2 regions of the Mycolicibacterium celeriflavum genome follow, and region 2 is predicted to be linked to the other one. Evidence: riboswitches for the same ligand, from Rfam matches in the RefSeq annotation. Region 2 holds a riboswitch; the other holds the start of a gene.
What was found. A riboswitch is a leader RNA that binds a small molecule or an ion and turns the genes downstream of it on or off. The one in region 2 is predicted to bind cobalamin.
Positions count from the first base shown of each region.

Region 1 (3,406 bases), 150 kb from region 2:
GGTCACCGCCAACAGCGCCGCCACACCGATTGCCACCACGATTGCCGGTATCCACACCATCGACCAGGTCGCCCCACCCAGGCCGCCGAGCATCCAACGCACCGCGGACTGGGCCTTGTGCGGGTCATCGGAGGTGACGATCAGCAGGCTCGAGGCGGCCGAAAGTATCTCGGCGACCGCGACCCCGGCGAGTATCAATCGGATCGTCGTCATCCGACCGCCCGTCTGCGCGAGGAAGTAGACGGCGACCAGTGCAATCAGCGCTCCCACGAACGCGGCCGCCGGTAGCACCATCAGGCCGGCCCCGACGCCGGCCACCAGCACCGAGACCGCACCCACCGAAGCGCCCGACGAGATACCGAGCAGCATCGGGTCTGCCAGTGGATTGCGCACCACCGCCTGCAACGTCATCCCACACGCCGCCAGGCCCGCGCCGACCACGGCTGCCAGCACGACCCTCGGCAGCCGCGCGTCGAGCACGATCGAGGCACGCGTCGGCGGCCATGTCGCGTCCCACAACACCGGGTTGAGTTCGTGCAGCAGAATTTGCCACACCTGCCCGGGAGGAATCGCCACCGAACCGATGGTGACCCCTGCGGTCGTGCACACCAACAGCAACACCACGAGCAGCGTGAGCGCGAGGCTGTATGAAAGGCGGCCGTGAACCGGCGGTGCAGCGCAGGCCGGTCGGTCCAGGATGGCCGACGTCACCCGGTTCGTCCCGGGTGTAGCTGTTCGGCAAGCGATTTCACCGCGTGCCCGACACGGACGCCCGCCGTGATGGAAGACAGCGGCAGCACCGCGAAGCGCTGGTCCCGAACCGCCGGCACCCGCTGCAGCACCGGGTTCTCCCGCAAGAACCTCTTCTTCTGCTCAACCGACTGGTCGCCATAGTCGTAGATCAGGATCACCTCAGGCGCCCGCTCGGCGAACTGTTCGAACGACACGTCAGCCCACACCTTCGGTACGTCGGCGAACAGGTTCCGCCCGCCCGCCGACTCGATGATCTGGTTGCCGATACCTTTCCCGCCGGAGGTGAACACCGTGGTCTCGCCGCTGTCATAGACCGCGACATCAACCGGCGCCGCGCCGTGGATCCGATCCCGACTGTCCTGCAGGGTGCGGCGCTGCCGTTCGATCTCCTGTTCGGCTCGTTCACTGACGCCGAATATCCCTCCCAGCGTTCGGATTTCGTCGTCCACGGCGGACATCGTCATCGGTCCGGGGGAGCAGTTCTCGGTGTTGAGATGCGTGTCGATGCCCACCTCGGTCAGCCGCTCTCGGCCGCGCCCCTCCTTGTCGTCGAATGCACTTGCCCAGCCTCCGTAGACGAAGTCGGGCTCGGTGGCGAGCAGCGTCTCGAACGACGGGTACTCCTCGGCGATCACCGATATCGAGTCATAGGCCTCCTGGTACTCGGGCAGGATTCGGTCGTCCAGGAATGCGGTCGCAACCATGGACTTCTCCAGTCCGAGCGCCAACATCGTCTCGATCGCGTGCTGATTGAGGGCGACAGCACGGCGCGGCGGACGCTCATATGTCGTGGTGATGCCGCAGTTGGTCACGGTGACGGGAAACCCGGCCACGGGTTCGACGGCCGCGAGGTCCGATGGTGGTGCCGGTGTACCGCATCCCGCAAGAAGCAGTGCCGAGATCGCCGCCGAAGCAAGGTGTCGACGCGCCGCCATCTTCCGTGCCTCCCGTCATGGGCGGATGCGACGGGAGCACGCTCGGCATGCCGAGGTCGTCCTCGCCGGGGAAATCCGCCCCAGTTGTGGTGAGGAGGCGACCGCGAGGAGTATCTGGCTCTCGGCGCGGTCGAAAGAATGCGCCGATCACAGTGGCGGGACCGCGCCGGATTCACACCGGCTTCCTCGGGTCACGGTCGCCTGTCGGGGACGATCCTGCCACACCCGAGTCCGCCGGCGCTGATCAACCTGAGCGAGATACGCCGAGCCGCTGCCGCTCTCGCGGCGTCGTCGCGCCCCAGATGCCCCAGGGCTCCACATGCGTGAGCGCATACCGCAGGCAATCGCGTTGCACCGGACACCGACGGCACACTTCCTTGGCTCGTTCCTCGCGAACTGCCCGGCGCTGACCGCGCTCGGCATCGGACGCGAAGAAGATCTCGGTCGGCATCCCACGACACCGTGCGCGCAATTGCCACGACCGATCGTCTGCGTGGTGACGGCAAGACATGTTCCTCCTCACCTCGGTACGCTAACGTTAATGACAATCATTTTCAACACAGGGAGGTCGGGTGCGCACCCCAGTGGTGCTGATCTGCGGTCAAGGGGATGCCGACGGGGTCGCTGAGGTGTTGGCCGGCGCGTCATAAGGTTGGCGCTATGCGCCTCAAGGTCGGCAGGCCGGACCTCACGGACTACGCGAGCTACTTCGACACGCCACCGGCGTCGGCGAGCACACCCCTGACCGTCACCTGGGCGGGTGTCACCACTCTGCTGATCGACGACGGCAATTCGGCCGTACTGACCGACGGCTTCTTCTCGCGGCCCAGCCTCGGCGAAGTGGCCTTGCGGCGGCTCGCGCCGTCGCAACCGCGCATCGACGGCTGCCTGACCCGCCTGCGCATCGACCGGCTGCAAGCCGTCCTGCCCGTCCACACTCACTACGACCACGCGATGGACAGCGCGGTGGTCGCCGAACGGACCGGTGCGAACATCGTGGGCGGAAAGTCGGCCGCCCAGGTGGGCCGCGGCCACCGGCTGCCGGAAGACCGCCTCGTCGTCGTCACCCCCGGGGAGCCCGTCCGGCTCGGGGCCTACGACGTCACGCTCATCGAGGGTGACCACTGTCCACCCGACCGGTTCCCCGGCGTCATCACCCGACCGGTCGTCCCACCGGTCAAAGTGTCGGCATACCGATGTGGCGAGGCGTGGTCCACGTTGGTTCACCACCGGCCGTCGGGTCGACGCCTGCTGGTGGTCGGCAGCGCGGGGTTCGTGCCTGGCGCACTGGCAGGACAGCGCGCCGACGTGGCGTACCTCGGTGTCGGGCAACTCGGATTACAACCCGAGCGGTATCTCGTCGACTACTGGCAGGAGACCGTGCGGACGGTGCGCGCGCGCCGCGTGGTGCTCATCCACTGGGACGACTTCTTCCGTCCGCTGCACGAACCGCTGCGCGCGCTGCCCTACGCCGCCGATGATCTCGACGTTTCGATGCGGGTGTTGTCGCGGCTGGCCCACGAGGATGGCGTCGCGCTGCACCTGCCCACGCTCTGGCAGCCCGCCGATCCGTGGAGCTGAGCCTCTTTCAGCGAGCTCTCAAGAAGGACGGCGTTGGCGGGCGATCTCGGCGAGCACCACGCCGGCGGCCACCGACGCGTTCAACGACTCGGTGGGGCCGGCCATCGGAATGGACACCACGGCGTCACAGGTCTCCC
Region 1 is NZ_AP022591.1:3,861,169-3,864,574, reverse strand. Features, by position in the region: gene G6N18_RS18720 (FecCD family ABC transporter permease) at 1-711, opposite strand, end outside; gene G6N18_RS18715 (ABC transporter substrate-binding protein) at 708-1,688, opposite strand; cobalamin riboswitch at 1,777-1,899, opposite strand; gene G6N18_RS18710 (WhiB family transcriptional regulator) at 1,933-2,199, opposite strand; gene G6N18_RS18705 (MBL fold metallo-hydrolase) at 2,349-3,269, shown strand; gene rlmB (23S rRNA (guanosine(2251)-2'-O)-methyltransferase RlmB) at 3,288-3,406, opposite strand, start outside.
Region 1: linked by a shared signal. The riboswitch ahead of G6N18_RS18715 (ABC transporter substrate-binding protein) and the one ahead of metE (5-methyltetrahydropteroyltriglutamate--homocysteine S-methyltransferase) in region 2 are both predicted to bind cobalamin.

Region 2 (3,406 bases):
TTCAGCCGGTCCTGCTGCGCCGCGCGACGCTTGTCCGCAGGCCCGCGCTGCGCCCTGGACGCCACGATCGACGAAATCCGCGACCGGACCTGGCCGTTGTTCAACCGCGGATCCACGCGCCGCGCCTCTACGGCCGCGTTAGACGCCGCGACCTCACCGGAAATCGCGTCGCGTCCCTCCCTCAAGCCTCGGGCGAGTGTCACCACTTCGGCAACCTTCTCGAATCCGAATGCCAGCCAACTGCGCAGCGCGGCATCGACGTCCGGCTCGGCGTCGAGGGAGTACGGCACGTGCAGTGTCGAGCACGACGTCGACACCGCGACGTGGCCGGTAGCGCCCAGCAGCGTTGTCAGTGTCCCGAGCGCGGCCTCGAGGTCCGTGCGCCAGACGTTACGCCCGTCGACGATACCGGCGACCAGCAACTTGTCCGCGAGCTCAGGTACCGCGGCGACCGATGACCCACTGCCGGCGACCAGGTCAACGCCGATGGCCTCGACCGGCGTGCGCGCCAGCGCGGGCAGCGCATCGGTGAGCTCGCCGAAGTAGGTGGCCACGAAGATCGCCGGACGCTTCGCCAGCCCACCGAGGAACTGATACGCCCGCTCGGCGAGTTCGCCTGCGTTGTCGACGATGTCGGTGACCAGCACCGGCTCGTCGAGCTGCACCCACTCCACGCCCCGGTCGGCGAGCAGTTGCAACAATTCGCCGTACACGTCCAGAAGTTCGCCGAGGCGCTCGAGCGGCGCACTTCCTCCGTCGACCGCCTTGCTCAACGCGAGGAAGGTGACCGGCCCGACGACCACCGGACGCGCCGGAACACCCTGCGCACGAGCCTCTTCGAGTTCACCCAGAATTTTGGCCGGGTTCAGCGCGAACCTGGTCTGCGCGCCGAGTTCGGGTACGAGGTAGTGGTAGTTGGTGTCGAACCACTTGGTCATCTCCAGTGGCGCGATGTCGTCGTTGCCTCGCGCGGCCGCGAAGTAGCGATCCACTTCGTCGGGCACATCGGCGACCCGCGGCGGCAGTGCGTCGACCATCATGGCGGTGTCGAGCACATGGTCGTAGTACGAAAAGGTGTTCACCGGAACGGAGTCCAGGCCGGCCGATGTGAGCGCCTCCCACGTACCGCGGCGCAGGTTCGCGGCCACGGCCTCGAGTTCGGTGCGGTCGATACCGCCCGCCCAGTACTTCTCGACGGCGCGTTTGAGTTCCCGGTTCGGCCCGATGCGCGGCGCACCGAGGATGGTGGCGGTGAAGGGCCGGTAGGTGGCTTGTGTGGTCATGACGACGTCCTCATCGGTGCGGCGGATGGTCATCGCCAGTAGACGTCAAGCCGAACACGGCATCGAACCGGCTTCGGCCACAGCCTATTCCACGAGGCGATGCACCACCGGGCGCGGCGCGCCCGGTACAGCTGGCAGGTCTTCGGACTTGCAGGCCCGCGCGAGGAAGATCGCGCACCTAGTGGCCGTCGCTTCCCAGCCCGTCGGGGCCAGTGCTGGTGACGGCGGTCGTTCCTGCACACCGCTGCGGGACAGTTCCGGATTCTCACCGGGTTCCCTCTCGCGCCGCACCCGGACCGGCATGCAGCACTCGATCTCGACGTTCCGACTTCGTCCCCGAGGCCGGGTCGCCGACAAACCAGTTGCGCTGACCAGCCTACCCTTGCCGACGCCCGTGACCGCGACCGCCTACACCAGCAGCGTCTGGCCGAGATATCCGCCCGTACCGACTCCGGGCAGGATCGCGAACGTCGCCGACCCGATCGTGGTGATCCACTCGTTCAGCGCATCTGCCGCCGCGAGACGCTGCTGAACCGGCGTGAACTGGACGGCCGGATCGCGTTGGTAGGCAGCAAAAACCAGGCCGCATTCGGTGGTGCGCCCGGCCGGCGGCGGATCGTCGAAGTTGTAGGGGCGGCGGAGGAATTGTTCATGCTCGTTGCGGTGCCGGGCCAACGCAATGTGCGCGTTCGGCGGGATCACCGGGATGCCGTTCTCGGTCGCGGCGAAATCCGGTTCGTCGGATTCCCGCTGTCCGGTCAGCGGGGCGCCGGTGTCGAGTCGACGCCCGACCGTGAGTTCTTTGCTGCTGCGGTCGAGTTCGTCCCAGGTGTCCATCTCTGCGCGGATCCGGCGCAGCACCAGGATCGTGCCGCCGCCGAACCACGGCTGATCGTCGCCGGCATCCCAGACGTGCCGGTCGAAGCCCGCCGCGTCGGTGATGTTGGCGGTCCCGTCGATCTGGCCCATGAGGTTGCGCATGCTGGCGCCCTCGCCGTTTCCGACCGCGTTGCGGAATCCGGTCTGCCGCCAGCGCGCAGTGGTCATGGTGCGGACGTTCTTCAGCAGCACCCGGGCGGTGTGCGCGACGGTGACCGGGTCGTCGGCGCAGATCTGCAGCAGGAGATCACCGCCACACCACTGCGGGTCAAGTCGGTCGGTGGTGAAGGCGGGCGGTTCGGCCAGAGCCCGCGGACGCCGGTGCGCCAACCCGATCCGGTCGAACAGACCCGGCCCGAGGCCCGCCGTGACGGTGAGACGCGCCGGCCGGTGTGCCAGTTCGGGTTCGGTATCCGCCAGTGCGGGCGTGCCCTGCGTCAACCGCGCGGCGTCCGAGGTCCACAGCTTGAGGACCGCGGCCAGCGTCTCCCGCGGACTGCGCCGGGGTTGCGGTGCGAGGTCCAGCGCCACGAACAGCGCGTGCGTCTGTGGCGGCGTCGCCACGCCGGCCTGATGCTTGCCGTGGAACGGTTCGACGGCCCGGTCGAACGGTTGCGGTGCGACCGCGGACTGCGCGACGCTGCCCTGCGTGAGCGTCGCCCCTGCCGCCACCGCGGCGGCGCTGCCCGCGAGCAGGCGCCGCCGGTTGAACCGTACGGAACCGCCGGTCGAGCGCTCAGCCATGACCGTCGTGCGGCGACGACCCGCCGGTCGACGGCTGATAATCCTCGTCCGCGCCGGCGAAGTCACGCACCTGCGCGGTGACGGGCAGCGTCGAACCGTCCTCGAACTCGACGGTCAGCGTGACCTCTGAACCCGGCGCCAGCGGCTGCACGAGGTCCATCAACATCAGGTGGTCCCCGCCCGGCACCAGCGCATGTGAGCCGTCGGCCGGAATCGTCATGCCGCCCTCCTTGGGGCGCATCGTCTTGACGCCGGTGGCATCTGCTGCGACCTCATGAACTTCGACTCGACCGGCCACATCCGAGGTCCCTTTGACGATCCGGGCGTCGTGGTGCCCGGCGTTGGTGAAGGTACCGAACACCGCCGCCATGCCCGTCTCCGCCGAGCTGGCCCACTGCTCGGCGATGGTCACCGCCGACGCCATCGGCTCTTCATCGTGGTGGGCCTGCGTCGTACAGCCCGCGACGACGACCGTCGCGGTGGCCGCGAGCAACAGAACT
Region 2 is NZ_AP022591.1:4,007,577-4,010,982, reverse strand. Features, by position in the region: gene metE (5-methyltetrahydropteroyltriglutamate--homocysteine S-methyltransferase) at 1-1,283, opposite strand, end outside; cobalamin riboswitch at 1,400-1,600, opposite strand; gene G6N18_RS19410 (Dyp-type peroxidase) at 1,692-2,906, opposite strand; gene G6N18_RS19405 (copper chaperone PCu(A)C) at 2,899-3,406, opposite strand, start outside.